4 regions of the Staphylococcus condimenti genome follow, and region 1 is predicted to be linked to each of the others. Evidence: riboswitches for the same ligand, from Rfam matches in the RefSeq annotation. Region 1 holds a riboswitch; each other region holds the start of a gene.
What was found. Region 1 has a riboswitch for S-adenosylmethionine ahead of A4G25_RS05385 (methionine ABC transporter ATP-binding protein). Riboswitches for the same ligand answer to the same signal wherever they lie in the genome.
Positions count from the first base shown of each region.

Region 2: linked by a shared signal. The riboswitch ahead of A4G25_RS02455 (O-acetylhomoserine aminocarboxypropyltransferase/cysteine synthase family protein) and the one ahead of A4G25_RS05385 (methionine ABC transporter ATP-binding protein) in region 1 are both predicted to bind S-adenosylmethionine.
Region 3: linked by a shared signal. The riboswitch ahead of A4G25_RS07775 (aminotransferase class I/II-fold pyridoxal phosphate-dependent enzyme) and the one ahead of A4G25_RS05385 (methionine ABC transporter ATP-binding protein) in region 1 are both predicted to bind S-adenosylmethionine.
Region 4: linked by a shared signal. The riboswitch ahead of A4G25_RS05970 (MetQ/NlpA family ABC transporter substrate-binding protein) and the one ahead of A4G25_RS05385 (methionine ABC transporter ATP-binding protein) in region 1 are both predicted to bind S-adenosylmethionine.

Region 1 covers NZ_CP015114.1:1,062,520-1,070,431, forward strand. Annotated here, with positions in the region: gene sufC (Fe-S cluster assembly ATPase SufC) at 1-138, opposite strand, end outside; gene A4G25_RS05375 (MetQ/NlpA family ABC transporter substrate-binding protein) at 510-1,334, opposite strand; gene A4G25_RS05380 (methionine ABC transporter permease) at 1,361-2,056, opposite strand; gene A4G25_RS05385 (methionine ABC transporter ATP-binding protein) at 2,049-3,074, opposite strand; SAM riboswitch class I at 3,171-3,277, opposite strand; gene A4G25_RS05390 (thioredoxin family protein) at 3,333-3,632, opposite strand; gene A4G25_RS05395 (toprim domain-containing protein) at 3,629-3,991, opposite strand; gene gcvH (glycine cleavage system protein GcvH) at 4,272-4,652, opposite strand; gene A4G25_RS05405 (arsenate reductase family protein) at 4,810-5,166, opposite strand; gene A4G25_RS05410 (thioredoxin family protein) at 5,311-5,634, shown strand; gene A4G25_RS05415 (nitroreductase family protein) at 5,689-6,231, opposite strand; gene aroD (type I 3-dehydroquinate dehydratase) at 6,304-7,029, opposite strand; gene A4G25_RS05425 (GNAT family N-acetyltransferase) at 7,458-7,912, shown strand, end outside.
Region 2 covers NZ_CP015114.1:469,714-477,625, forward strand. Annotated here, with positions in the region: gene A4G25_RS02430 (Y-family DNA polymerase) at 1-740, opposite strand, end outside; gene A4G25_RS02435 (2-hydroxymuconate tautomerase) at 903-1,088, shown strand; gene A4G25_RS02440 (LCP family protein) at 1,148-2,164, opposite strand; gene msrA (peptide-methionine (S)-S-oxide reductase MsrA) at 2,306-2,821, shown strand; gene A4G25_RS02450 (homoserine O-acetyltransferase/O-succinyltransferase family protein) at 2,897-3,790, opposite strand; gene A4G25_RS02455 (O-acetylhomoserine aminocarboxypropyltransferase/cysteine synthase family protein) at 3,792-5,072, opposite strand; SAM riboswitch class I at 5,135-5,232, opposite strand; gene mprF (bifunctional lysylphosphatidylglycerol flippase/synthetase MprF) at 5,424-7,912, opposite strand, start outside.
Region 3 covers NZ_CP015114.1:1,541,360-1,549,271, forward strand. Annotated here, with positions in the region: gene metE (5-methyltetrahydropteroyltriglutamate--homocysteine S-methyltransferase) at 1-2,033, shown strand, start outside; gene A4G25_RS07770 (cyclase family protein) at 2,204-2,956, shown strand; gene A4G25_RS07775 (aminotransferase class I/II-fold pyridoxal phosphate-dependent enzyme) at 3,653-4,813, opposite strand; SAM riboswitch class I at 4,909-5,020, opposite strand; gene A4G25_RS07780 (hypothetical protein) at 5,133-6,071, opposite strand; gene A4G25_RS07785 (hypothetical protein) at 6,086-7,024, opposite strand; gene noc (nucleoid occlusion protein) at 7,161-7,912, opposite strand, start outside.
Region 4 covers NZ_CP015114.1:1,178,475-1,186,386, forward strand. Annotated here, with positions in the region: gene pfkB (1-phosphofructokinase) at 1-546, opposite strand, end outside; gene A4G25_RS05950 (DeoR/GlpR family DNA-binding transcription regulator) at 543-1,307, opposite strand; gene ybaK (Cys-tRNA(Pro) deacylase) at 1,434-1,922, opposite strand; gene A4G25_RS05960 (hypothetical protein) at 2,040-2,399, opposite strand; gene A4G25_RS05965 (lactate/malate family dehydrogenase) at 2,697-3,650, opposite strand; partial or broken gene A4G25_RS05970 (MetQ/NlpA family ABC transporter substrate-binding protein) at 3,673-4,490, opposite strand; SAM riboswitch class I at 4,593-4,696, opposite strand; gene norA (multidrug efflux MFS transporter NorA) at 4,808-5,986, opposite strand; gene A4G25_RS05980 (DUF1361 domain-containing protein) at 6,296-6,913, shown strand; gene A4G25_RS05985 (hypothetical protein) at 6,910-7,185, shown strand; gene A4G25_RS05990 (SLC13 family permease) at 7,278-7,912, opposite strand, start outside.

The DNA of each region.
Region 1 (7,912 bases):
TAATGTAGATTTACCAGTACCGTTCGGTCCCATAACTGCATGAATTTCTCCAGTATTAATTGTTAAATTAACACCTTTTAAGATTTCTTTATCCTCAATAGACACGTGTAAGTCTTTAATCTCCAATGTTGATGGCATTAAAAGTCCCTCCGTAAACATAAATAGTATTTCATATACTAGTTTATAATAATTTTAATCTGTAGTCAAAACCGCACTACATTGGTACACTTATAAATTATAACGCAATTGAACCCTATAATAAACCTTTTGAGCACCTAAATTAAAAGAATTCTAATATAGTAATCACTATTAAATCTATATTTTATCGTGATTTAATTCACTAAAATAGTTCTTTTTGATTCTCATTTTCTCACGTCAAATTATCATTACCAATATTTTTGTCACAATAATAATATTGACAATTTCTCTCAACCTAATCATTCTTCTTTTGACAACTAAAGAAAAACTCCTCCAACCTAATAGGTCAGAGGAGTATAAAATTCACAAAATTATTTGGCAGGGATTACTGCACCGTCATATTTTTTATTAATATAATCTTTGATTTCTTTAGATTGTAACACTTTGATTAAAGCTTTGATTTTTTTCTCATTTTGATCGCCATCTTTAACAGCTACTAAGTTTGCATAAGGATTATCTTTTGGTTTTTCAAGCGCGATTGAATCCTTTTTAGGACTTAAGTGTTGTTCGATTGCGAAGTTAGAGTTGATGATAGCTGCATCAACATCTTGGTTTTGATAAATTTTCGGTAAGTATTCTGCAGATTGTTTGTTATTGAATTTGATATCTTTTTTATTTTCTACAATATCACTGAATTTAGCGTCTTGAATTTTAACACCTTTTTTCAATTTGATTAAACCTTCATCTACGAAGAATTTCAAGAAACGTCCTTCTTCAGCTGGGTTGTTTGATACATATACTGTAGCGCCTTTTGGAAGGTCTTTTAAGCTTTTATATTTTTTAGAGTAAACACCCATCGGTTCTAATTCAACATTTCCTACAGATACAAGTTTATAACCTTTACTTTTCTTTTCAGTATTTAGGTATGGTGTATGTTGGAAGAAGTTAGCATCCAATTCACCATTATCTACTAATTTATTTGGTGTAGTGTAGTCATTGATTGTTTTAATTTTTAAGTCATAACCTTCTTTTTTCAAGATTGGTTTTGCTTTTTCTAAAATTTCAGCATGTGGAGCTGGTGATGCACCTACTGTAATGGTTTTCGAATTTCCACTGCTTTCTTTGTCTTTGTTGCCGCAAGCTGCCAAAGCTGCTGTTAATACTAAAATTGCCAAAATGCTAATAATTTTTTTCATTTGCTTTACCCCTTTTAAAATAAATATTAACGCTTGTCTATTTTATTTGTAGCCCAGTCACCCGCAAATTGGATGATGAACACGAATACTAAAATTAAAATTGTAGAAACTAAAATAACGTCATTTTGGTTTCTTGTGAATCCTGTTAAATATGCTAAGTTACCTAAACCACCTGCACCAATTACACCGGCAACTGCAGTTGAACCAACTAAAGCAATAGCTGTCACTGTTATACCTGAAATCAATGCTGGACGTGCTTCTGGAATTAATACTTTTCTGATAATTGTCCAAGTATTAGCTCCCATTGAACGCGCCGCTTCAATTACACCTTTGTTAATCTCTTTAAAAGCAATTTCGACCAGACGCGCATAGAAAGGAGCAGCTCCAATCACCAATGCTGGCAATGCTCCAGTCGGTCCACTAATTGTACCGAGAATCAAACTCGTAAATGGAATTAACAATAAGATTAAAATGATGAACGGAATCGCTCTGAATAAGTTAACTATAAATGAAACAATTTGATAGAAAATCTTAGCTGCTGGTGATGTACTCTTAGCCGTCAAGAATAACAACACGCCTAATATCAATCCGATAACAAAAGCAAACACTGTCGAAACAGCAGTCATGTATAACGTTTCAATAGAAGCTTGCCATACTTGATCCCATTGCACGTTAGGCATCGTTATCATTTCTTGCAATATATCACTGAATGACTTATCCATGACGTACCACCTCCACGTTCACATTATGACCTTCCAGTTCATTTTTGAACTCCTCGAAATATTCAGTTTTCAATCCTGCAATATGTACAATCAAGAAACCAATAGGTCCATTTTTAGAATGACGAATATTCGCTTCTAAGATATTCACATCTAAATTATATTTTTGAGTAATAAAGGATACGATAGGTTCTGTTGTTTCTTCTCCTGCAAAATTAAATCTAAGAATATAACCGTCTTGCGATTCTGGAATCAATTCCTCAATCGACTCATCAAACTCATCATTTAAGCCTTCTTTAACGAAACGCTTAGTTACCTGATGTTGAGGATTTTCAAATACTTCTTTGACATTTCCGCGCTCAATCACACGTCCATTTTCCATAACGGCAACTTCATCGCAGATTTGTCTAATAACGTTCATTTCATGTGTAATAATCACAATTGTTAAATCTTGTTCTTTTCTTATTTTCAAAAGCAACTCTAAAATTTCATCAGTTGTTTGCGGGTCTAACGCACTTGTTGCTTCATCGCACAGCAAGACTTTAGGATCATTTGCTAACGCTCTCGCAATACCGACCCTTTGTTTTTGACCCCCTGACAATTCAGAAGGATAAGCTTTTTCCCGTCCGCTTAGACCTACTAATTGAACAAGTTCTTTTGCTCTTCTTACAGCGTCACGACGGTTATACCCTGCAATTTCCAATGGAAATGTAATATTGTCCAACACGGTTCTTGACCATAATAAATTAAAATGTTGGAAGATCATGCTGACTTTTTGACGTTTTTTTCTTAATTGGGCTTTAGAAAGCTTACCTAGTTCTTCACCGTCTATAATCACTTCACCTGAAGTTGGTTCTTCTAAATAATTTAAGATTCTGACAAGCGTACTTTTACCAGCGCCTGAAAACCCTATAACGCCGTAAATAGTACCTTCTGCCACATCTAAATCGACATGATCAACAGCTAGTACATCTTGATGCTTCGTCTTATACCGTTTGACGATTTGTTTTAGTTGAATCACCCTATACTCCCCTTTCCTTGCTTACACTACCAAATTAAAAATGCTTTCTCTTATTGCTGCTTGTAGCAATAAGAGAAAGCAATTTAAAATTTCTTTCTCTCATCTTCAAAAGCAGTTCAACTTTTTGTGAATTGGCACCATTTCTATATAAAGACGGTTGCCGGGTTTCGCAGGGCACATCCCTCCACCTCTCTTGATAAGAGACAACACTATTTAATTGATTTTTATCCTACCACTTCACTCAGTGATAGTCAATAACTATTTTAAATTTTCTAATAAATATGGAACAGACTGAAATGCATAAATACGCTTTATTTCTTCATCTTTTGACATCACCAATAGAACAGGAACCGATTGAATTTGATATTGCTCGCTAAAATCCGCATGAAAATTCAAATCAGCTTTTGTAATAGGCAACTGTAAAATTTCATTCGCAATATCTAACATACGTTCTGAAACCTTACAAGTTCCGCACATAGGAGTATATCCAAAAATAAGATGTTTATCTTTATCGAAATTTTGCGTAATATCTGTCCGTTCTTCTTTACTCGTACTCATCTATAAACTAATCCTTTCACAGGAGCTTCTTCTTTTACTTCAAATCCGTATTTTCTAAGCACTCTGGCAAGATAAGGTCTAGGACAGCGTGCTACTTCGCAGTATGTTTTATCTACAAAGATGTGCTCGCTTTCTGAAAGATAGTGTTTAAACCATTGTCGGATGCGATTACCTTCTTTATCAGCATCCACAAGGATAAAGACTGGGCGTTCATATAGAGATTCAATCATATCATCCAACTTATCAATCCCCATTGTCCCGTGTGTACACATGATTTGAACAGGCTCATTTATCACCTCTTGAACACGCTTTTTATCTGTCTTACCTTCAACAACGATTACTTTATCTAACAATGCCATATTCACTACACTCCAATACTCTCGTGATATCATTGCATAATACTTGCAAACGTGGTGCTTAAGTTAAGAAATACGTATCGATATTTAGTTTTACTCACAAATTGATAATTTTATTTTAACGCAGACACTTATCGCTTTGCATGAAACTTGTTTATGTTTCACATACTATGTAGAAGTTGTTAAGTGTCTGCACTTTACCGATATAGTTAGTTATAACCAAAACAGCGAAAAAAATAACCCCAAAATACAAAGTATCCTGGAGTTGACTGCTCAATATAAATTATTCACCAATCATTTCTTTATATTGATCAGCTGATAATAAGTCATCTAATTGGCTTTCATCATTTAATTTCACTTTCACCATCCAAGCTTTTTCGTATGGTGATTCATTAACGAATTCAGGGCTGTCTTCTAATTCTTCATTAATTTCTACAACAGAACCTGATACAGGTGCATATAATTCAGATACAGTTTTAACTGATTCTACGCTACCGAAAGATTCGCCTTCTTCAATATCGTCTTCTGTTTCTGGTAATTCTACGAATACGATATCGCCAAGTTCTCCTTGCGCATATTCAGTGATACCGATTGTTACTGTATCGCCCTCAACTTTTACCCATTCATGTTCTTTTGAATATTTTAATTCCTCTGGCACTGCCACACGAATCCCCTCCTATAAAATAAATGAATACATTTCAATGATGCCATATGAAGCCTTTTCATTCAACTATTTATAGACATCTTTTAATTTTTTATATTTTTTGGTTAATTTAATTATGCAAATTTCCGGCGTAGTAGTTACTCTGAAAAAACAAGACCTAATTCACCCAAGTTTCTTTGTACTCTTTTTCGTTGAAACCAAGTGTAATTTTGTCACCTGAAACTGCTAGCGGACGTTTAACCAACATTCCGTCTGAAGCCAATAAATCCAGCTTTTCGTCGTCTGATAAATCATTCAAACGATCTTTAAGACCTAATTCACGGTATTTACCTCCGCGTTTATTGAATAATTTATCAATCTCAACGCCTGTCTTATCAATAATGTCTTGTAATTCTCTTTTATTGGGATTAAGCTCCACAATGTCGATTGGTTCATAGCTTACACCATATTCATCTAAAAATTTGGCAGCTTTCTTACATGTTGTACAATTTTGATACTGATAAAATCTAATCACAAATATTGACCTCCTTTAACTTTGTTTATAATATACCAAATTATCATTTAAAACGCTTTAATTTATAGGTTAAATTTTTTTTAGATTTGCTAAACATTAGTTATAATACAGATATGATGATTTAATTAAAGGAGAGTATGAATGATGGAAGCTATTAAAACACGAGAAGATTTCGATAAAATTATTCAAAGTGCAGAACCTGTGATTATTAAATTCGAAGCAGGTTGGTGTCCTGACTGCCGTGCTATGGATATGTGGATTGACCCTATTGTCAAAAAATACGATAAGTACAAATGGTATTCAGTTAACCGTGATGAACTTGAAGAAGTAGCACAAGAAAATGAAGTAATGGGTATCCCTAGCTTATTAGTTTTCCAATACGGAGACAAACTTGCACATTTACATTCTGCAAATGCTAAATCTCCTGAACAAGTAGAATCTTTCTTAAGTGAAACATTCAACAAATAAATATAAGTAGTAAAACGGGCTGCGATTCAATAGAAATCGCAGCCCGTTTTTCATTTAATATTCTGAAATAAAGTTTTCAGTGTGACGTGGTTTTTTCGGAGGAATTTTTCCTTTTAAATCTGTTAGATATAAAAAGCCAACTAAATCTTCATCAGCTTGTACACCTAATACTTTTCTTACTTTAGGAGAAAAGATATACTCAGGTGACTTCCAACATGTTCCAATTCCGGCTTCATATAATAAAAGCATGAGATTTTGTGCATATGTTCCAAATGCTAAATGATTTTCAAGATTTTCTTTTTGTCTAGGATCTCTTTTAACTATCATAACTAATAATCCGCCAAGTTTTGTTACAGCGTCATAATGACTTTGCTGTTTCTCAGGTTCATTTCTGAAAGCAAAGCGAGAAACTGAACGGCTCATATCTCCTAGTCGTTCTTTAGAAACATGCACAATTCTCCAAGGTTCCCTCATACCATGATTCGGTGCATCTGTAGAAAGTTTAAGTGCTTCATACAATGCTTCATCATCTATATGCATATCATGGTCAAATATTTTTACACTGCGTCTTGAAGTAATTGCATCTTTTAATTCCACAGTCTAACTCCCTTTCATTTAATGATAATCATTATCATTTATAGTATAGGATGTCGACTGATTTAATTCAAATTATTTGTTTGTTTTGTATATATTCAAAAGTTCTTTTAACTGGTTGACAGGAATTTGACCAGGTGCTTGCGGGACTCCTAAACAACCATATGAAATTGTTCCGCCAAATACACCTTGCGCAGTTCTTGAAACCAATCCTAATTGAGACATAGATATGCCTACTGTTTTCGCTTCTATACTTTCTGACGCAGTAGCAAGTGCTTCTAACAAATTTAAAACATCTTGTTTTTCGTTCGGCATTACTGCAATTTTTAAGATATCAGCACCTATTTTATTCATCTTGAAATATAAGAATTTTAAAGCTTCTAAGTTAGGTGTTTTTTCAAAATCATGTTGTGAAAGCACTACTTTTAACCCTGCAGATTGTGCTTGTGCAACTAATTGCAATAATATTTCAGTTTGTGCTTCATCCCACTCAATATCTACCATGTCATACCCTTGAATTTGTATGAGATCTTGTAAGAATTCATAATAAGCATTTCCATTTTTTTGTCCTTTACCGCCTTGCACTGTTGTACGATAAGTCACTAATATTTCGGCATCTAATTGCAAATCCTTTAATGTCTTAAATAAGTTTTCTAAATCAGCTATTTCAAAAGATTCACGTTGATCTATACGTAATTCAATAATATCGATACTACTTTGTTCCTTTACTAAATCTTTTTTTAGTTGTTCAGTAATCTCCTCTTTAGGAGCTATTGTCACTGCAATATCTACTTCACTCATAGTGCTCCCCCACGTTTCTTTTAAATTAGTAGTTACTACTTTAACCTCAATTGTTATAATTATACCCTTGCTAATTTCGATCTAAAAAAATAATCAAAATAAAGAAAAATACTGCAATTAACAGTACTAATGTTGGTATTAGAAATCCTAGCCATTCCATGTTGTAACCTCTTTCAAATACATATTCTATTTATTATATCAAAATTATTAATTGGATTGTATATTAGACAACTCTTTAACCCATAGTTTTTTTGTTATTTTTCCAAAAAGGTTGTGCTATATTTCCTTAATTTCTTTAAATTTTCAAGAAATACATGAATTTGTCATTGCTTTGTTTTTATCCCTATTATAATATTAAAATTAACTATTATCAGTCTTAGAATTATGCAAATAATAGAGAGAGATTTTGACAAACGGGGTGTGAATAAATGAAAGAGATACGCTTATTAACACAAAGCGATTTAGAAGATGTATACAGACTCTTCAAAGAGGCGTCACAAGATAGAAGAAATATTTACACTTGGGCCATTTATGATGAAAGTAATATTTCTAAAGAATATTTTGCACACTTAATTGATGAAAATAATACAATCCAATACCTGTTCGGAGTTTTTCATAATGGCGTCTTAGTAGGTGCTCTTACTTTATTCCATCCTATTATTGTTGGAACGAAACATAAGAGCATCATTGAAAATATGTATGTTAAAGATATCGATCACTTAGATGAGCAGTTATTGAACTCAGTCGTTGAATTTTGTCAGGAAATGAATATAGAAAAGATATTAGCCCCAGTAGCTTCTAATAACATTGGCGCAATGGTATTTTATAGTGAATATGGGTTTTCAAAAGCAGGTTTTGAAACAAATTCACGGAAATATGGAGA
Region 2 (7,912 bases), 590 kb from region 1:
TGATCTATTCCGTGTGCATGCAGATGCATATCGATACCTTTTATTCCAAAATCTCTTTTAAGATATCGATAAGGATAATGTGCTAAATCTCCAATAGTAAAAATACCGCGCTTGTTTAATTTCTTTTCTGTTCGTTTATTAATACCCCAAAATTTATTAAGCGGTTTTATATTCCATAATTTTTCAGGAACATCTTGGTAGCACCATTCAGCAATACGATTAGGCTGATGTTTTGCCTCAATATCCATTGCCAACTTGCTCAGCAACATGTTAGAACCGATACCTACAGTACAATAAATTTGTGTTTTATCATAAATTTCTTTCATGAGTTTGATACAAAAAGAATGAAGTGTACTGCTGAACCGATGATAACTGTCTGTCACATCCATAAAAAACTCATCAATACTATATTGATGCAAATCCTCTGGAGGAACATATTGTAAAGCGATTTTAGAAATCATAATTGATACATCTAAATATTTGCGCATACTTGGATTAATAATGTAAATATCATTACGATGCGGTATTTCAAACAACCTTGAACCTGTTTTAATACCAATTTCTTTTAATGGCGGGGTTGCTGCTAATACAACAGAACCTTGACGTTTGGTATCTGCAACAACTGCCAATTTTGTTTTCATGGGATCGAGCCCTTTAGATATACACGAAACACTTGCAAAGAAACTTTTTTGATCAATACACAATATATCTCTGTCCTCTAACAAATGATAATCATACATATTATCGCCCCCGCAACTTGATAATTTCATTATATACGAACAAACGTTCTTGTTCAACATTTTTGAGAACAAATGTTCTGTTTTTGGTTGCAGTTCAAATTTTGAATATTCTAATTTAAAAGTGCTATAATAACTATGAACTAAACAAAAGGAGGAATTCACATGCCACTCGTGAATATCAAATTAATCGAAGGTCGTTCTGATGAACAATTAAAAGATTTAGTAAAAGAAGTAACAGATGCTGTAGAAAGAACAACTAAAGCAGACCGCAATGCTATCAGCGTTGTATTAGAAGAAATGAAACCTACTCATTATGGTGTGGGCGGCGTAAGAAAATCAGATCAATAATACTTAAAAAAGAAAGCCTGAGAAATTAAGTTTTGAACTTAACTTCTCAGGCTTTTTAATTATTTTTTACTTTGCTGATTACCCTTTTTAGAGTTATCATTTAAAAATTCTTGAATCGCTTTTTTGTTCTTCGGTTTATCTACTTCTAATGCGCTGCCGCTTTCAGCAGTCTGGATATCTTGGTATGTTCCTTTTATCGGAACAGTTAGTGTCTGAACATCCTTATCTCCTCTGATACCAAAATTAATACCTGTTTGCATCAAGGCAGAATCTGGAATATCAGTATTTAGATAACCTCTTAAAATACCTGCTACTTTTGGCAATTTAAATATTGCACCTGGTTTTGTCATCTCTTGTTTAAGTGCTTGGATTACTTGTTGCTGTCTGCGCACTCGCCCGAAGTCACCTTCTGCGTCATGACGGAAACGTGCATAACCAAGTAATTCTTTACCATTTAAGTTATGATGACCTTTTTTCAATGAAACACCGATTAATTCAGACATATCTTTTTCTACATCAATAGGCACACCTTTGGGTGCTAATTCATCAATCATTTTTTCAAAACCTTTAAAATCAATTACCGCATAGTACTCTGGATCAATACCATAATTTTCTACCAATGCCTTACGTAATAATTCAGGTCCGCCTAATGAATAAGCTGCATTAATTTTATAATCTCTATAGCCGGGTATTTTAGCGTAGGTATCACGCATCACAGATACTATTTTCATTTTTTTATGAATATAATCATACTGTGCAACCATAATTGAATCTGTACGAGATTTACCGCCGTCAGACTTGTCAGCACCTAAGAGCAGAATTGAAATTTTTCCATCATTTTTAACAGGACCGTTAAATTTTTGAACTTTCATATTTGAATTATGTTTTTTCGCGTAATCGATACCACTTTTGTACCCTGAAACAGCATAAACAATAAACGCTATAAAAATAATAAGTACACCAAGTAAAATAAAAGGCAATTTGCGTATCTTTTTCTTCACTCTTTTTTTGCGAGGTGGAGGTGGATTGTTGTTACTTCTTTTATAATTTTCTTTTTGTTTGTCTTCTTCAGTCATTTTAACCAACCTTATATCTTCAAAATTAACAGTCTATGTAATATAATTAATACATACTAAAGTTATATAAATTTCTTTTAAAAATCAAGTGTTTTATAGGCAAATGGTACTAAGGTCCCAGAAAAAGAAAGGATAGATAACATGAATATCAATACTGCATACTTTGCAGGCGGGTGTTTCTGGTGCATGACCCAGCCTTTCGATTCATATGATGGCATTGAAAAAGTGACATCTGGTTACATGGGCGGCACAGTAGAAAATCCGACTTACGAAGAAGTAAAAAAAGGTGAAACAGGCCATTTAGAAACTGTTAAAGTAGAATATGACGTGGCTCTGTTTTCTTATCATAAATTATTAGAAATTTTCTTCTCTGTCATCGATCCTACTGATGCAGAAGGACAATATCAAGATCGCGGTTCTCAATATCGTACTGCTATTTTCTATACGAACGAAGATCAACGTGAAACTGCAGAACAATATATTGAAGAACTAAAATCTACGATTGATCGAGATAAAGCGATTGCCACTCAAATTTTACCTGTTTCTGAATTTTATGAAGCAGAAGAATATCATCAAGACTTTTATAAAAAGAATCCTGAACGTTTTGCTGAAGAAGAACAACAACGCGAAGCAATCAAGCAGCAAAAAAGTCAATAAGCAATATAAAAATATGGTAAGAGAGCCTCTTGTTTTTGACTCTCTTACCATATTTTCTTTATAAACAATCTATTATCATTCTAAAATATTAATTTCATCATGGCGCCATCTATTTTTTTCCATCATATCAGTCCAATTTTGAAATAATTGCTGTGCATATGGAATCCAATATGCTGGCAGTGGTTTAAGTGTGTCTCCACGGAAGTAATTTTTAGGTTTAGCAGCCGCTTCCCCATTCTTCTCTCTATCTCTCACATACTCATTCAGCAACGTATCCGCTTCATACTCAAAATGACCGCCGATATATAAATCCGTCTGCGCTTGATTAGAGATAAAATCCATTCCCGTATAAGGACTATACGTAATCACATCTAAATCCGCTTCCCCCATCACCTCATAAGGATCCATATAAGACCCGCGCGATTGCGGAATAATGTATTCAGGAATCGCCTCTAATACAGGATGTTCTTGCATAATATGATAACGATAAATGCCCGTCATCTTTTCAGGGAACATCCTTTTTTGAATCCCATATCGATAATTCAGCGCAAACTGTGCGCCCCAGCAAATAAACATACGCTGTTTCACATGCGTATCAGACCAATCATAGATTTCTTTCAATTCCTCAACATAATCTACTTCAGAAAAAGAAAGATGTTCAACAGGCGCACCTGTCATAATCAAACCATCATAATAATGATCCTTAATATCATCAAATTCCTTATAATACTGCGCAGCACGTTCACTAGAAGAAGTTCGGCTTTGATGTGTGACAGGATAAATAAAATCAACATTAATTGAATGATCCGTTTGTCCGAATAAACGTAACAGTTGTCTTTCAGCATCCTCTTTAATCGGCATCAAATTAACAATCAACAGATTCAACCCCTTACTAATCCGTTGATCTGTAAAAGCGGTATGTTCCGCTTTTAATGCAGGCAGAATAGGAATTCCTTCAGTAAACAGCATTTTAAATTGCGTCTAATCCTTTTTCTAAGTCATTAAGGATATCATCAATATGCTCAAGTCCTACAGAAATACGAATTGTTTCAGGCGTAATACCTGCAGATAATTGTTCTTCAGGTGTTAATTGCGCATGCGTTGTAGAAGCAGGATGAATCACTAATGATTTCGCATCCCCTACATTCGCAAGCAATGAGAACAATTCTAAGGACTCGATAAATTTGATACCTGCATCATAACCGCCTTTGACACCGAAAGTGAAAATAGAACATGCACCTTTAGGAAGGTATTTTTCTTTTAAATCATAATACTCGCTTGTAGGCAGACCTGCATATTTTACCCATTCTACTTTTTCATGATTATTCAAGAACTCAGCCACTTTCTCAGCATTTTCAACATGACGTTCCATTCTGAGAGATAATGTTTCTAAACCTTGAAGTAATAAGAAAGCATTTATTGGAGACAAACAAGCACCTGTATCACGTAATAATGTTGTTCTGATTTTAAATGCTAACGCCGCTTCACCAAAAGCATCCGCAAATACTAAATCATGATAAGACGGGTCCGGTTCTGTCAATCCAGGGAATTTATCATTTTGTTTCCAGTCAAAGTTGCCGCCATCTACAACAACCCCGCCCATAGAAGTACCATGGCCGCCGATAAACTTAGTTGCAGAATGAACTACAATATTCGCACCGTGTTCAATCGGTCTGAATAAATAGGGAGAAGCAAATGTATTATCCACGATTAAAGGAATACCTGCTTCATGCGCAATTTCCGCTAATGCTTCTACATCTTCTACGTTACCTTCAGGATTACCGATAGTTTCGATGTAGATAGCTTTTGTATTATCTTTAATCGCATTTTTCACTTCATCTAAATTCTTGCTGTCGACAATAGAAACGTCGATTCCGTATTTTGGCAAAGTATGGTTGAATAATGTGAATGTACCGCCATATAATGTTGAGCTTGCTACAATATGATCTCCTGCTTCAGCAACAGTTTGTACTGCATACGTAATTGCTGACATACCAGAAGATACGGCTACCCCTGCAGAACCGCCTTCTAATTCCGCTACACGTGTTTCAAATACTGCTACGGTAGGATTCGTTAAACGAGAATAAATATTGTCCAGTGCGTTTAAACCAAATAAATCTGCTGCGTGCTGTGTGTCGTCAAATGTAAAAGATGTCGTTTGGTAAATTGGTACTGCTCTCGAATTTGAAGCGGAATCCACTTCTTGTCCTGCGTGTAATTGTAATGTCTCAAATTTAAAATCGTTTGTCATGTTCCATTTCCTCCTTATTTAACATAAAAAAATAGCCTACCTGAAAAGATAGACTTAAAGATCTCTTATCTTTCAGGTCTTCACCTGCTGGAATTAGCACCTAACTTAAATAGGTTGCCTGGTATCGTCGGGCCAGTCCCTCCACCATTCTGGATAAGTTTTATTTAATTTAATTCAGAGTATAAAACTTATCTTGTCGGTTGTCAACAGACTATTCATATTTTTCTGAAATTTAAATAAATTTATCCTGGCTTCACACTTTTTTAATAAAGCAGCTTGATTATAGTCAATCTTTCTAAAGCAAAAAACCTGATTGCCTTTATTCAGACAATCAGGTTTAATATTAAGCTGCTAATTTTTAGAACGGATGACACGAAGTACTTTGACCATATTCTGTCCAAGCGAACTATGTCTTGAATACACTAAGTACCTCGGTTCCCAATTCGGTTTGAATTTTTCTTTATACTGTCTTAAACCTCGGAAGCGGTATAAATTATTAAAATGTTCAAAAATGCGACCGGCAATACGTTCATTCAAATATGAAAATTCAGTTTGGCCTACGTTAGAAAGTGTCGCCATGCCCATGTTGAACGCTTTATAATCATGTTCTTGACCCCATAACAGCATATGCAGATACAAACCATCCATTAACGGTAAATCAACATCCGGCAGCCAGCGGATCAAATCAATTGAAATGGAATCGTTATAGTGCGTCGGCATTAAACTGCAAAATGCAATAATTCGGCCGTCTTTTTCTTTCAAGATACCGACAGGTGCTTTTGAGATATAGCTTTCTGTAAGCTGACCTACAGAAAAATGCATTTCATTTTTGCCATCCAACCATGCATCACTGACATGTTTAAGCTCAGCAAACATTTCTTTTGAAAACGGCGGTTCTACTATTTCGAATTCAATTTCTTGATCTGTAATTTTATTTAAGGTTGCTCTGAAACCTCTGCGTTTTTTGCCTGATGTCGTAAAAGTAGTCAGATCAATAACCGCTTCTTCACCTAATTTAAAGAACTGATTACCAAAATCGTGATATAAAGGCATATAACGATCACTTGCTTGATAGAAGATGATTTCATAACCCATTGTAAGTGCATAATCATAAATCGATTCCAATAAATGATTGAAACGTGCTGGATTACCGATAGGATCTCCTAATACAACCAGTGTATTGGATTTATAACGATACATAACAAATGCTTCTTGTGAATCATCCATAAAGACATCTTTGTCTCCGCTGTGTATCAAGTGACTTAAATAGTTGCCGCCATATTGTTCGATAATTTCTGAACAACGCTCAAAATCCGGTGTTGGACGTGCTTTAGAATAAGCTTGTTCAAATAACCATACAATAAATGCGACGATGATAAAGATAACAATCGCAGTCATCCATAGATAATAGCGCAATAAAGACGTATCCAGCTCAATTTTATAGGCATCTAAAGCATTCAGCACGATTTTAATGACATAGTGGTTCAAAATCAGCATCAGTGCACTGACAATAAACATCGCTACAATATGACGCATACGTAATGGGCGTTTTAAAATTGTTGTTTTATTGAATGAGTAAACCAGCAATGCAAATAAAACAACGAGCCAAAACATCAACAATATCGATGTATTCAAGTAGAGCGTGATTCCGAATATTAAAATAATCGCAACGAGTGCAAATAAAATAGCGCGTCGGCTTTGTTTGAAAATACCGCGTACATTCAACATTAAAATTAAACAAGCACTCGTATGAATCGTTACGATAATATAATAAAACATATGGTTAGGATCATATAATCCATCATAAATAATCGATACGTTATTCAACAAGAACATTAAACTCGTCAACGCAACGAGTAAACCTAAAGATAATGAAGGAATTTTAGAGAACATTGACTTTTGATATGAGAATAAAAACGATGTAACTTCTTTAGCCGGTGTATAGTAACGAGATTGTTCAATATAACGTCTTGCAGATGTTCCGAATTCAAAAATGGATAATATCATTGAAATTAAAAGCGGAATAAAGTAATACGCAAAACGATACATTAAGAGGCCTAAAACTATTTTTTCTTCAGGTAACCCTAAATATTTCAGTCCTACTAAAATCACGACATCAAAGGCACCGAATCCACCTGGAATAAAACTGATCAGACCTGCAATTGCAGCAATAATAAAGATACCAATTACAGATGTATAAGGTACCTCTAAATGCACAACACGTAATGAGAAGTACAAGACAGTACTTGCTGCAATCCATTCAACTGCAGAAACCAGTGTTAAATAGACACCTGTTAAACGATGATTTTTTTGCACGGGTTTCTTAATTGTGAAAATAATAAAGGCCGGCAAGAATAAGGCCACGATATACATCATGATATGTACAATCTGATATTTATCTAGAAGATGCGAGGCATTAAAGATATGCGTTACAACAAGAATAGATAAAAAACTTAATCCTGTCAGCATAGATAATAAAACTAATGATATATAATGCATCAGTGTTTTGGTATCTTTAGTGTAATTTTTATAAATGGCCAAACGCATGCCTGCACCAATGAAACCCCCAAAACCAATAATGGAGTTCAGCGCATTAATGATATAGCTGATTCTGAATATCTTCCCTGCTGATATTTTCAATTTCAAGGTACGTACCATAATAAAGTCATAAAAGCTGAGCAGTAAGATAGAGGCGCCGCCTAACGCAAATACACCTGTTAATTCTGCTCTGTTTAATTTTTCAAAAAGAATAAACGCCTTTTTGAAATCCATTTTAGAAACCTCTTGGTACAAAATGGAGGCAACGATAATGAATAATACGGTCGCAAAAACCACTTTCG
Region 3 (7,912 bases), 480 kb from region 1:
TTGATACATCTTTATTATTCAACATCATCCCAGAACGTTTCCAAGGTCAAGAAGTCAATGATGACTTACTATTTGATATCGCACGCGGTACAAAAGAACATGTCGCAAGTGCTTTAATCAAATGGTTCAACACAAACTATCACTACATCGTACCTGAATGGGATAATGCACAACCAAAATTGAATCGTAATGTATTACTTGAAAGATTCCAATTTGCACAACAACTTAATGTCCCTGCACACCCTGTGATTTTAGGACCTGTATCATTTGTACAATTATCACGCGGCGGAGATCAATCATTTGAAGAAAAAGTCGAAACTTTACTGCCATTATACAAAGAAGTCTTACAATCATTAGTAGATGCTGGTGCGGAATATATCCAAATTGATGAACCTGTATTAGTTACAGACAATGCGAAAGAGTTAGAAGACATTACACGTCATGTCTACAACTACTTCGAAAAAGCAGGCTTAGCAGACAAATTAGTTATCCAAACTTACTTCGAACATGTAGATTTAGAATTTGTAAACAGCTTACCAGTTAAAGGCTTTGGTTTAGACTTCGTTCATGACCGCGGTGTGAACTTACAACAAATCAGAGACGGTAAATTATCTAAAGATAAAGCATTATATGCAGGTATTATCGATGGCCGTAATGTATGGGCTGCAGATATCGAAGTTAAAAAAGATTTAATTGAAGAATTACAACAATATACAGACGAGTTAGTCATCCAACCGTCTTCTTCTTTACTTCATGTACCAGTTTCTTTAGATGATGAAGTTTTAGATGAAACAATTGAAGAAGGTTTAAGCTTTGCGACTGAAAAACTAGATGAATTAGACGCTTTAAAACGTCTTATCAATAATGGAGATTCAGAGAAATACGATCAACTGAAAGCACAATATGAACATTTCCAAAATCAAGCATTCAAAAATCTTGAATATGACTTTGACAGCGTACGTACACATCGTGAATCAGCATTCCCTGAACGTAAAAAAGTTCAAGATGCACGCTTAAAATTACCTGAGCTGCCAACAACAACAATCGGTTCATTCCCACAAACAAAAGAAGTGCGTAAGAAACGTGCAGATTGGAAAAACCACCGTATCAGCGATGAAGAGTACAACCAATTCTTGCGAGATGAAATTGCACGCTGGATTCAAATCCAAGAAGATATCGGCTTAGATGTCTTTGTACATGGTGAATTCGAACGTAACGACATGGTTGAATTCTTCGGCGAAAGATTACAAGGCTTCTTAGTTACTAAATACGGATGGGTACAATCTTATGGTTCTCGTGCTGTTAAGCCGCCAGTTATCTATGGAGATGTTAAATGGACAAAACCAATCACAGTGGAAGAAACAGCTTATGCACAAAGCTTAACGGACCACCCTGTAAAAGGTATGCTGACAGGTCCAGTTACAATCTTGAACTGGTCATTTGAACGTGTAGATATTCCACGCCAAGAAGTACAAGATCAAATCGCTTTAGCGATTAATGAAGAAGTATTAGCATTAGAAGATGCGGGTATCAAAGTTATTCAAGTAGATGAACCAGCATTACGTGAAGGTTTGCCGCTTCGCAAAGAATATCATGAAGAGTACTTGAAACAAGCATTGCGTTCATTCAGATTAGCAACATCATCAGTGGCAGATGCTACGCAAATCCATACGCATATGTGCTATTCTCAATTCGGCGAAATCATTCATACTATCCACGATTTAGATGCAGATGTTATCTCAATCGAAACGTCTCGAAGCCACGGTGCTTTAATTAAAGACTTTGAGGATATTACGTATGATTTAGGTATCGGATTAGGTGTATATGATATTCACAGTCCACGTATCCCGACTGAAGAAGAAATCACAGTTGCAATCAACCGCGGATTGCAAGAAATCGACCGTTCATTATTCTGGGTAAACCCAGACTGCGGCTTGAAAACACGTAATGAAGACCAAGTAAAAGAAGCATTATCTGTCTTAGTATCAGCCGTTAAAAAATTACGCCAAGAACAAGGCCAAGAAACAGCATAAGCCAAAAGAAATTGAGTTGAGCAGTGCATGATTAGGTCTCTCCTTCCCCTAATCATGCTGCTAAACTCAATAATATGAGATATATCCCGCCGATTTATCTCTTAAAAATCAATCTTTTAAGTATTTATTATTTTTAACAAAAACAACAATGCAGCAGCAGCGAGGTGTTTATGATGAGTTATCCTTTATGGGATCAGCTGAAAACTTTGAAAGAAAATAAATGGGTCGATTTGACGCATACATTTGATTCAAAGAGTCCACATTTCAGCGCATTAGAAGAAGCATATATCGATACGATCAGTACAGTACCTGAAGATGGGTTTTTCGTTCAAAGATGGAGTGTTGCGACACAATATGGCACACATATTGATGCACCTATCCACTTTGTAGAACATAAACGTTATTTACATGAGCTCGATTTAAAAGAACTCGTATTGCCCCTTATCGTGCTTGATTATTCTAAAGAAGTAGCGGAAAATCCTGACTTTCGTCTTACACGTCAAGATTTATTAGAGTGGGAAGACCAGCACGGCCGCATTGAACCCGATTCCTTCGTTGCGTTCCGCAGTGATTGGTCAAAACGCTGGCCGAACGTTGAACAATTTGAGAATAAAGATGCTGAGGGCAATCCTCATGCTCCTGGATGGGCATTAGATGCATTACAATTCTTACTTGAAGAACGCGGTGTTAAATCAGTAGGACATGAAACTTTTGATACAGATGCTTCTGTGGATGTCGCAAAACACGGCGACTTAATCGGAGAGCGTTATGTATTAGGCCAAGATACGTTCCAAATCGAATTATTAACAAATCTTGATCAACTCCCTGAAAGAGGGGCAGTGATTTATACAATCAGCCCTAAACCTGCAGATGCACCTGGGTTCCCTGTCCGTGCATTTGCAATCACTCCAGAAAAGCAGTAATGGACAAGCGATCATCCATTAACTGCAGCCATTATGAGTGAAATGATTAAAATAAACATATCGGCTACATGCCCTGGGTCCACAGGAATTGGGGCATGAATCGCCATTGTTCTTAAACCCGATTAAGAACATTCTTTTCATTATCTGGTATATATCTTCACCCGATAAGGATATATACTGAATTTCATTTATTGCCACTTCCCGATAAACGGCAATAACCTAACTCCTTTTACTAATTATAAAAAGAAGACACTGGATATACGGCAGCACCTCCCACCACCCCGTGTGTGTTGTAGCCGTAAATCCAGTGTTCTATTTTTTTGAAGATTATTTCTAAAATTTATATGTAGTAAAAAAAATGAGAGATGAAACAACTTTTGTTGTCTCGCCTCTCATTTTTTCGTTGTGTTTTTGTAACTTTCAAAGTAGTTTGCACAGTGACTTTAACAGTCGCTGCTTATTTATTGTTAAAGAAGACAATGAAAATAGCCGATTATGCTGAGAACATAATCGACTATTTCAATAAGCCTAAGGTAGAATATGGCTCAGACCATACGCCTAACATTTTTACACTCAGTCTTCTTTACCAGGACGTCTGAGTGTTTTTTATTACACCTATATAATAGCACCTTTTGTAACTTCTTATAATTATAATATGTGGCTAAACCGCCTAAACTGTTTGGTATTAATTTACAGTTATTTTTTATACATAGTGCTAAGTGATTTTAACCGCTTCGCTGCTTCATCTAATTGTTCATCATCTAATGCAAGAGAAACACGTACATAATGATTGCCATTATCGCCAAATGGAATACCTGGCGCAACTAATATAGACCGATCTTGTAATAGGAATTCCACAAATTGTTCTCCAGTATAACCTTCAGGTGTCTTTAACCATAAGAATATACCGCCTGTCATAGGTTCATATGGAATAGCACCTTCATCTAAAATAGCAGTCAAGCGATCTCGACGTTTTCTGAACACTTCACTTTGTTGTTCTAAAAAATCATCATAATTATTTAAAGCAAAAGTAGCCGCATCTTGTAATGCACCGAACATGCCAGCGTGGTGATGTGTATGGTATTTCTTCAATGCTTGAATAACATCTTTATTCCCTACCGCAAATCCGACACGATAACCTGACATATTATATCCTTTAGACAGTGAGTAGACTTCTATCGCTACATCCTTTCCATCTTTTGATTGCAAAATGCTCGGATTTTTATGGTCAAATCCAAAGGCAGCATAGGCAAAATCATGTACGATTTTAGTTTGTGTTCCTTTGAATTTTTGAATCGCTTCATCGAACACTCCTTGTGTTACTGTAGAGCCTGTCGGGTTATTCGGATAAGTTAAATAGATAAGCTTCGTTTGTTTCAAGATATCCTCAGGCACTTTATCCCAATCCGGCTGGTAATTCGGAGGTTCTAACTCTAATGCATAGGGATGCGCATCTGCAAATAAAACGCCCGCCAGATAATCCGTATATCCAGGGTCAGGCAGCAACACATAATCTTCTGGATTTACAATACAGTTCGGTAAGCCTACCAGACCATTTTTAGTACCGTATAAAATACATACTTCATCATCTTTATCTAATTCAACGCCATATTGACGTTGATAAAAATCGACAATCGCTTGTTTGAATGTTTCTTTTCCATGGAACGCTCCATATTTCTGGTTTTCAGGAACACGCAAAGCATCTGCAAATTCATCGACAATTCCTTTAGGCGTTTCCCCATCCGGAATACCTACTGCCATGTTGATGAGAGGAAGCGGTCCATGTTCAATCTTTCTTCCCATTGTTTTTCCAAAATAACTATCTGGTATCTTCGCTAACCTTCTTGACATTACCATTCATAGTCCCCCTTTGTTTTGATAGATACATCATACTTGTTTCAAAAAAAGCTATATGTCACTGTATAAGCAACATATAGCTGACTATGTATATGCACCTATCTTTCAAGTTGTACTTGTTGGATGAAGCACAGTGAGGTCAGTCTAAATAACCTTCTGTTGCTGAAGCTTCATAGGGCCAATTCCCTCTGCTTCTCTTGATAAGTTTGATTAATGTAATTAACGCCTTTCATTGTACTAAAAATTCTGACATTTTTCAATTATAGGACTGACCTATAAAAAAACTCCGCAGCAAATAAACTGCAGAGTTTTATAAATATTATTCAGGTTGGCCTTTAGCATCGAATTTTTCTACCGACCCATCTGAATTAACGATATAAGAACCTGCAAGGTTGCCAGACTTATCTACAAATGAAAAGCCCCACTTGCCATCTTCTAATTGTTCAGGTTCTTTATACGTATAAGTGCTTGTATCTAATTTATGACCCTCGTAGTCTTCCACTTTATCAATCACATTAGCACGTGTTACTGTACCGCCTGAACTTGTGCTCTCTTTTGTGTTGCTTTCAGAAGAAGAAGCAGACTTGCTGCTTGTTCCTACTTCAGGTGTTTCACTAATCGAAATCATATTTACCACTTTAGAAAAGTTTGGATTATCCTTATATTTTTCATACAAGTCTTTAAGGTTATAGATTGCACCGTAATCCAATAATTGTTGATACGTATTTGTTCCTTTTTCAGGCATAATAATGATTTGTGAATCTGTCATAGCCATCATCGTAAGATAGTTGCCTTTTGATTCATATGACTCATAAACATCCATATTAGAAGGCTGTCCTGGTACTTGCCCGTCAAATGTTCTTTGGAATTTAATATTTTGGATTGATTCTTGTACCTTGTTCATACTATCCCATTTCTCATAACTATGGTTTAATAATTCTTCTGCGGAAACGGTTGTTTCTGCATACTTTGAATGTCCCACTGCAAACATTGCTAAAGCAATCTTTTCTTTGTTAGTGAGTTGATTAAAGCTTTTGATATTATCAGATGTTTTCTCTGATCCGGAATTGTCATTTTCGCTATTCTTTTCTGAAAACCCTTCTTTATCGGTTTGCTTTTCAGAAGTTTTGTTTTCTTTATGCTGTGCTTCTTGTTTAGTGTCTTCTTTGCTGTCTGATGATTTATTGTCACTATGTCCGCATCCTGAAAGTAAGAGGGTTAAAGTTGCAGAAGCAGCAAACAAATACTTCAATTTCATCTGTTGTTGTCCTCCTATTCAGGTTGGCCTTTAGCATCAAATTTTTCTACTGATCCATCTGAATGAACAATATATGATCCTGCAAGATTGCCTGATTTATCCACAAATGAGAAGCCCCAGCTTCCATCACTCTTTTGTTCAGGCTCTTTGTACGTATAAGTGCTTGTATCTAAATTATGGCCTTCATAATCCTCTACTTTATCAATCACATTAGCACGTGTTACTTTTTCTCCAGAATCTGAAGAATTGCTTTCACTTTCGCTGTCATTACTTGAGTCACTTTCTTTTGGTGCAGGTTCAGATGATTCTGTAAAAGTTATAAGATTTGCTACTTGTTGGAAATTTTTATCTTTATATTGGTTATAAAGATCTTTAACATCATATAATCCGCCCATATTTACTAGATGTTGATACGGGTTAATCCCTTGTGTGCCTGAAATCAATACTTGTGTATCACTGATACCAACCACTAAAGCAAAAGGCCCTCTTGAATCATATGGAGTAGCGTAAAACTTCATATTTGAAGGTGCATTTGGAATCATATCTGGACTAGCTTTAGGTAAAGAAAGTTGTTGAATTGAACGTTGAGTGTCTCCTCCGTTCCCTTTATGAACATAACTATGATTCAGCAACTCACTAGGAGTGACTGTAAATTCAGCTGATTTAGGTGCATATAATGCCAAAGCGACTTTTTCTTGAGGCGTAAGTTGACTTACAGGTTTAACATTTGAGTTTGATTCTTTTTTCGATTCAGAATTTTCATTAGATTGATTTTTGCTAGTTGAGTTTGATGTTGAATTTGAATTTGATTCTTTTTTCTCAGTTTTTTGATTATCGTCTTTTTTAGTCTTTTCTTCATGCTTAGTATCGTTGTCTGATTTTTCTTGTGAACCGCAACCTGCTAATAAAATAGTAAGTGCTGCTGTAGCAGAAAATAAGTGTTTGATTTTCATGTTTGTCCTTTTTCTCCCTTTTTGTTTAATTAACATACACTCTTATTATATATAAAGGGGTGGACATATTGTATACTTCTATTTAAGTTTTTTAAAACAATTTAAAAAAAGTCACTCGCACAATAGCGAATGACTTTTAACGTTTATAAACTCTTATTTTTATTTCTAAGTAATCATCATGATCACGTTCTTTTTGTTCTACATGGATACCGCTTTGTTCTATTTTATCTAAGCTGCTTTGAAGTGTTTCGCGTGCATTTGTTAGATCTTTAGCAAATTGGAATGGTTTGGCTTTTACCTTTTCAGGACCAACCAGTGTTTTCACTCTTGCTTCTGTTTGTTTAACATTCAAATGCTGATCGATAATCGTTTGAACCATTTCTTCTTGTTGTTCGAAAGTTAAGCTGAGTAATGCTCTAGCGTGGCGTTCTGTTATCTTTCCTTCAGAAAGTTTCTGCTTTACTTTAGGAGCAAGTTTCAATAAGCGTAATTTATTAGCAATAAAACTTTGGCTTTTTCCGACACTTTGTGCTAATTCGCTTTGCGTTGTATCTCCAAGTTCTAATAACTTTTGATACGCTTCAGCTTCTTCAACAGCTGATAAATTTTCACGTTGAATATTTTCAATCAATGCTACAACAGCAGTTTCCTCATCTGTCATTTCACGAATGATAACATCCGCATATGCCATTTGATTAGCATTCAATGCTCGGAAACGACGTTCTCCTGCAATGATTTCAAACATACCTTCTTCAATCGGACGCACGACAATGGGTTGAAGCAGTCCATGTTCTTGAATGGATTCAGCAAGTTCATTAATTTTATTTTGATCAAAAACTTGTCTTGGCTGATATCGATTCGGTACAATGCGCTCAATTTGAATGGATT
Region 4 (7,912 bases), 120 kb from region 1:
TTTATTCGGTTTGATAAAGAACGGATGATAAGGAAGTACTGCTTCTACTAAATGTTTTTCTGCATCCACAACCAATTTCGCGCCCGTTTCTTTTGTAATCTGAGCAATTTGTTCATAAGCATCGTCCGGGATACTTTTTGGTACGCTTCCCGCAACCACCACTGTATCTTCTGGTGTAGTAAGTTTTATTTGAGAAAGTAAAGCTTGGAAAGCATCTTCAGAAATTGTTGGTCCATTCGCATTGATTTCTGTTTCATTACCTGATTTAAGCTTAACGTTGATACGCGTATCTTCATCTACTTCAATAAACCCAGTTGGAATTTCTGCTTTTTCTAATGCATCTTTAATGAATTTTCCTGGAAAACCGCCGATAAATCCTAATGCAGTTGAAGTTGTACCATGTGTTTGAAGTACACGTGATACATTAATTCCTTTACCGCCTGCAAATTTATAAGTGGCAGCTGCTCGATTCAAACCACCAGTGTTAAACCCATCAACTTTCATTACATAATCAATAGATGGATTAAATGTTACTGTATAGATCATGATTGTCCTCCTTTTATTACAAATCGATTGCGATATGCTTTAATATCTTGACGTTGAAGTGCTTTTTCAGATGTTAAAAGCAAAGCATGTTTATTTTGCGGTATTTGAACATCAGCAAAATATGTATGCGCGAATTTGGATGAATCAATTAATATATAAATCTGTGCACCAGATTTCATCGCCGTTTCTTTTACATAAGCTTCTTGCTCATCAGGTGTGGTCAATCCTTTTTCTAAATCAACACCATTCATGCCGATAAACACTTTGTCGAAATGATACCTTTTTATAGTTTCGATTGCTTTTGGTCCTACTGCAGCAAGTGTGTTAGCTTTCACATCTCCGCCGACAATGATTGTTTTAAATCCTTTTTGCAATAATGCTTCAACATGCGTTAAGCCATTAGTTACAACAACTATATTCTCTGCAGTGATATACTCAACCATTTCATATGTTGAAGATCCTGCATCAATATAGATACAATCATTATCTTCTATTTTCATGGCCGCAATTTTAGCAATTTCTCTTTTTTCTTGCGTATTGCGTACTTGCTTCTCAGATAATTTCGGCTCATTAAGAGACGTTGTTTTCAAAGTTGCACCGCCATGCACACGTTGCAATTTACCTTGCTGCTGTAACTTAGACAAATCGCGCCGAATAGTAGAAGCGCTGCATCCAGTCATTTTAATAAGCTCTTGCAAAGTGAGAAATTCTTTTTCTTTTAATAAGTTAATGATGACTTCAAATCGTTTCTCAGTAATCATATCGCCACCTCATTTCTATTTTATTATAATGTTTCCGCTTACAAATTTCAACCAAAAACTTTCATTTTCATTCAAAAACAATCATTTTGTGACAAATAAAAGAAGATGAACTTTTGTCCATCTTCCTTAGTTAACATGATGATTTGCTACATCTGCTATTTTTGCCTTTGTCACCTTAGCTAAGTCTTCAACATTTACTTCCATTTGAACACCACGATGTCCTGCACTGACAAAGATGGTCTTCTGCTGCTCAGCAGACGCATCAATTACAGTAGGATATAAATGTTTCATGCCTACAGGTGAACAACCGCCTCTTATATATCCTGTTACTTTAGTAAGCTCTGATAGAGGTAATAGATGCAGCTTCTTTTCACCAACCGCTTGAGCTGCATGTTTCATATTTAAGTTACCTTCAACAGGAATAACAAACACATAAGGATCATGGTTATTATTAATAAAAAGAAGCGTTTTAAACACCTGCTCTGAAGAGGCGCCTATCAATTCAGCGACTTCTTTCCCCTCTAAATGTTCTTTTCCTAGTTTAAAGGTGCGCACTTCGTAATCAACACCTTCATTTTCAAGTATACGCATTGCATTCGTTTTCTTCTGTTTCATGTCATTCACCTCACAATTCAAATATAGCATTTTAAATCCATTAAAAGGAACTTATAGTACTATATTAAAATTTTAGACAAAAAAACAAGGCGCCTGACATTATGTAAACATTCGCACTTAGCGAAGTCTTGTGTCATGGGCACCTTGTGACGAAAGGTCTTCAAATAAATAGTGACTCATTTTCAAGTTGACAGATGTAAGTGAGATTACAAATGTCTTGTCTGCATTTTGTTTTTCAGTATGTTGCTTACTTTCTGAATGTGTCTGATGATTGATGTTATTTCCTGCAACCGCACTATAAGTCGGCGGCGTTCCACTATCTTTTGTATCGCTTGAAGAAACTTGTTCCCCTTGCATAAACGTTGAAACGCTATTTTGGAACTTAGCAAGTTCTGATTCATTAGATACTAAGACAAGTAGAAATACCAGACAACAAGTCAGAATGCCAGCATAAATCCATAAAATAACTGTTTTCATTCTACTTCCCTCATAGTTCTATCATTGTGTTTACAATATTAACACAGAAACTATGCCAAATCTTTATGTGGTATGCTATTTAAACCAAATGTAATATACGTAATAAATGTAACACAAACGATACTTTTGAAATGGTGACATACCTTTTTTATGTAACTGTTTTCATCGTTGTTATTCAAGCGCTTTGTTCAAAATAAAATACGTACTTCACAACTATCAAAGTAAAGTACGTAATTTTCCCTAGTTTTTTAATTCTTTTATGTTACAAACATTCAACAAAACTTACAAGCTTGTTGCTTATGATATATTTTCAATCTCCTTATGCGCTTGTTCTACAGCTTCTTTAATAAATGTATGTGCATCTTTAAGCTGCTGAAGCTCGTCAGGGTGCAATGAAATTGGCAAACGTTTTGCGATACCATTCTTATCAATTAAAGATAATAAGCTGAGCGCTCCACCTGTTAATCCATATTCTCCGTTTACAGAGGCACTGACAGGTTCAATTGTATGTTCATCTAATAAAATTGCTTGTGCCAACTGAACAGCTGATCTTGAAATAGCAGAATTGGTCCAGCCTTTCTTCTTGAATACTTCAAAGGCCACTTCATCTATGCGTTTTGAAACTGCTTTTTTATCTATCGGTGTACTTTTGGTTAATGTTTCAAATTCAGACAATTCAATACCAGCAATACGAACTCGACTCCAAATCGGTACTGCATGGGATCCATGTTCACCTAATACAAATGCTTCAACACTCTTAGGATCCACATTGTAATGATCTGCAATTAAAGTACGAAAACGCGACGACTCTAAATTTGTTCCAGTTCCAATGACTTTATGTGCTGGGTAACCCGCTTCTTGTGCAATCAATGTCATAGCATCTACTGGATTCGAAATCAAAATAATGGCTGCTTCTTGATTAACCTCAGATAATTGTTGAAAAACTGAATGTACGATTAAACTATTCGCACGCGTCAATAACGTTCTATCTGCCATCTCTGGCGTAGAAGGCGCGCTTGCCGATACGATTACGATATCTGCATCTGATAAATCTTGATAGTTACCACTATAAATATCGACATGGTGTGTATGTCCCAACCCTTGTAAATGACGATGATCCAGAGCCTCACCTTTCGCCAAATCTTCATTCGTATCTATCAAAACTATTTCTGAAAAGATTCCTAAATATTGTGCGTCCGTTAATACTTGACTGCCTACACGTCCTGTCCCGATAATTCCTAATTTTGTCATTTGATTACCTCCAAGTTGTCAGTTATTTTGCTTCATATGGAACTACATCTTTTCCATATTTTTTCTCAATGAAGTTTTTCATATCTTTAGATTGCAAGACTTTAATTAATTCTTGGAATTTTTATCGTTTTTATGACCCTCTTTTACTGCGAGAATATTCGCGAACGGCGATGATTTATCTTCCATAACAATCGCATCTTTAGAAGGTTTCAAACCATTGTCCATTGCGTAATTAGAGTTCATAATCACAGCTGCACCTTCTCCGCTTTTATAAGTTTTCGGTAAGAATTCTGCACCTTGTTGATTATTAAATTTCAGGTGTTTTTTATTTTCAACAATGTCATCAAATTTAGCATCTTCAATTTTGACACCTTTTTTAAGTTTCACTAAACCTTCGTTAACGAAAAATGACAAGAAGCGTCCTTCTTCGGCAGGGTTATTTGAAACATATATCGTAGAACCTTCTGGGATATCTTTAATGTCTTTATATTTTTTACTATATACACCCATTGGTGTCGTAAATACTTTGCCTACTTCTTCAATTTTGTATCCATGAGATTTTTTCTCTGCGTTTAAATAAGGTACGTGCTGGAATAAGTTAGCATCAACGTCACCTTTATCCAACAATTTATTAGGCACTTTATAATCATTGACGACTTTGATTTCTAAGTCGTACCCTTTTTTCTTCATTTCTTCTTTCGCATGCTCTAATACTTCACCGTGAGGAGCAGGAGAAGCTGCCACTGTTATTTTCTTATTCTCTGCACTATTACTTTGACCGCAAGCTGAAAGCGTAAATGCAATCACTACTAAAGTTAAGACGCTTATTAATTTTTTCATATCTATGGACACCATCCTATGTAAGAGTTCTCCAATTTAATCCACTCTTACATCACGATGAAAAAGACCTTCCCTTTAAAAAGAGAAAGTCTTAATTACTTTCTCTCATCTTTATAAGCTTTCGCTTAATGTGAATTAGCACCTTTTCGTTATACGATGGTTGCTGGGCTTCGTCGGGCACATCCCTCCGCCACTCTGGATAAGAGTTTGATTAATTGAATTATTTTTATCCTATCATTATCAATAAACACCGTCAATTAAATTTTTAATTTTTCTGAAAAATAAAAGTGAATAATAAAGCTGAAACAATCTATGTTTCAAGCCTTATTATCAACCTTTTTGAGTTTATTTTTTTCTCTAATCGTTTTCTCAACAAATATAATAAATATTCCTAATAACATGACAGCAATCGACATGTATAATGGAAATTCAAAATTAAAATCATACAAGATTCCTGCAACTAAAGGTCCAATAAAGTTACCCATGCTGGTAAAAGTCGAGTTCAACCCACCAGCCAAACCTTGTCGGTTTCCTGCAATGTTTGAAAAATAATTAGTGACTGCTGGGCGGATCATATCAAAACCGATAAATACAATAAAGCTGATAAGCATGATAGACCAATAACTATGTGCAATAATTAAAAAGAATAAGACTAAAGCTGAATAAAATAATGCGAGTTGTATGAATGTCAATTCTTTAAAGTATTTCATAAATTTATCAAATAAAAAGATTTGGAAAACAGCACCTAAAATTCCGCCTCCAGTGATTGAAATTGAAATATCTTTAGGTGTATAGTGCGCTTTATCTGCTGTATAAAGCGGGAATAATGTTTCAAACGCTGATAGACCAAAAGCTAATACAAAAGTAATAATCACTGGTGTGATAAAAGCTTTAACATTGATTTTAGCCAATTCTTGCGGTTCAAAGTGAGTAAAACCATCTGTTGTTTGACGTTTTGCACCATGTATAAAAAAGATCGAACAAATGAAAGCTGCAATACCTAAAGTTCCTGCAAAATAGAACGGTAAACGGTGTGAAAACTCTGCCATAAAACCGCCAAGTCCGGGGCCTAATATGAATCCTGAGTTAATAATGGCTGACATATATCCGAAGTTCTTCGCTTTATCTTTAGCAGGAGAAATATCCGCAATCATTCCAGTAACCCCCGGCATTACCATACCTGCACTGAAACCGCCGATAATTCTTGAAATAATTAATAAAGTATAATTGCTGCTCATTGCAAAAATAAATTCCGAAACGGAAAAAAGAACGAGCCCAATACAAATAATTAATTTTTTACCTAATTTATCTGCTAAGTTACCACCAAATGGCGAAATAACCATTTGGGCCAATGCAAAGGCCGCAACAAGAATTCCTAAATCACTTCCATTTAAACCAAGATCTTTTAAATATACTGGTAATACTGGTACAACTAATCCGATACCTAAGAAAACAAGAAATATATTAAAATATAATGTGATTAATTGCTTACTCATGATGTCCTCCTTTATTGCTTATTTGCACCTAAATTTTTAATGACTACCCATTATACACCATAGTCTCCCTAACGCTCAATAGATACATTTTATAGCAATATTGCAATTTCTTGTGTTATTCCCTAAATTAAAAATTCAAAATCCATCACTTTTATATAACACTTTAGTTAGGTATTTACTGTCCTTTTAAATTGATATCATGTTCAAAACTCTGTAACATAAACAAATAAGTCTGAATGATCCAAATTACAATATGACTAATATAAATTTAAAATTATTCGTTACGATCGTAGAAAGAAGGCATCAATTATGCAATCTCGCTATATTGCTAGAATACTCTTTGTGCTGTTATTATTATTAACTTTTCCTTTAAATCATTTTTATGGTTTTATGGCACTGAATCTCTTTTTAGCATATATACCTTTTGAATTAGCACTACTGCTTCCATTATTTTTACCTAAAAGAACATTTGAATGGCCATTATTTATTGTATTCACTGTAATCTTTATCTTGATACTTCCAAATACGTTCTATATGGTTACAGATCTCATTCATATCAATCAATTTGGTTTCAACATTTATAATGGTGCACGTCCAACGGAATGGATGTATTTTACATTCTTAGTATCAGGTGTTCTATTTGCACTTTATTTATATGCACTTATTTATATGAAACTGCTGCATTTAACAGATAAACCCGTGTTTAATTACCTCATTGTAATCATCTTGGTTTTCACAAATAGTTTAGGCATTTTCATGGGCCGATTTTTACGCTTGCACACAGTCTATTTAGTCAACCAGCCCTTATCCATCTTCCGTGATGTGATGACTTTGCTTGATACTCGAGGTGTATTCTTTATCTTTTTGATGACAGTATTACAATTCCTATTCTTGATCTTAATTAAAGGAGTGCGCATGGTAAAATGACAGTCTATCTAGGAATTTTTTTAGCCATTATCGTTTTATTTCAAATGATTATCGGACATCTTATCCGTAAAATTGGTTTTTCATATCCAGTCAGTATCGGTCTTATGTTGTTGCCTCTAGGAATAGGGTTGTTTTTACTGCAAATCACTTATTATGAACAACATTATCCGAAATGGGAAGTTCCAATTGGTGTAAAACTACGGTTAAAATATATGTATTTACTGACTTTCTTTGAATATATAGCGTTATATGTTTGCTTTTTTGTTTTTTAAACAATACAGCGCACAGACTAGTTTTTTTAACTGTCTGTGCGCTTCTTATATTACTAAAAATTAATATTTATTATTTTACCGAACTTCACTTTTTAAATAAGTCCCAACCATTTCCAATACGTCATACTGAAAATAACAATAAGAATATAACCTACAATAGTTAATGGAACACCAGATTTTAAGAAGTCTTTAACTGTAAATGTACCTGTACCATATGCAAGCATATTTTGCGGTGCACTTACTGGCAACAAGAATCCGAAACTAATAACGAATTGTTGAATAAGCACAAATCCGATACTTTGATCGCCTAGATGCAAAGTTGTTGTTAATGAAATAAAGACTGGAATCAATGCTGATGATAAACTTGTTGCACTCGCAAATCCTAAATGAATTAGGATATTGAATAATGTAATAAGTGCGATAGTGGCTACTAACGGCATGTGTTGCAAGCCCATCAAGCCGAATGTTTTATCACTCAACCACTGCGCTCCGCCAGTATTTAACAATACATTACCCAGTGAAATACCAATTCCAAAGACAATAATTGTTCCCCATGGAATCTTATTTTCTACTTCTTTCCATGTCATTACACCAATTTTCGGCATCAACATAACAGCCATTGCTACAAGTGTGATAGAAGATGAATCGATTGGATGTAAGATTTTTTCAGTTGACCAAAAGAATAACAATAACACTGAAATTGCGATTAAACGCCATTCGCGCGAAG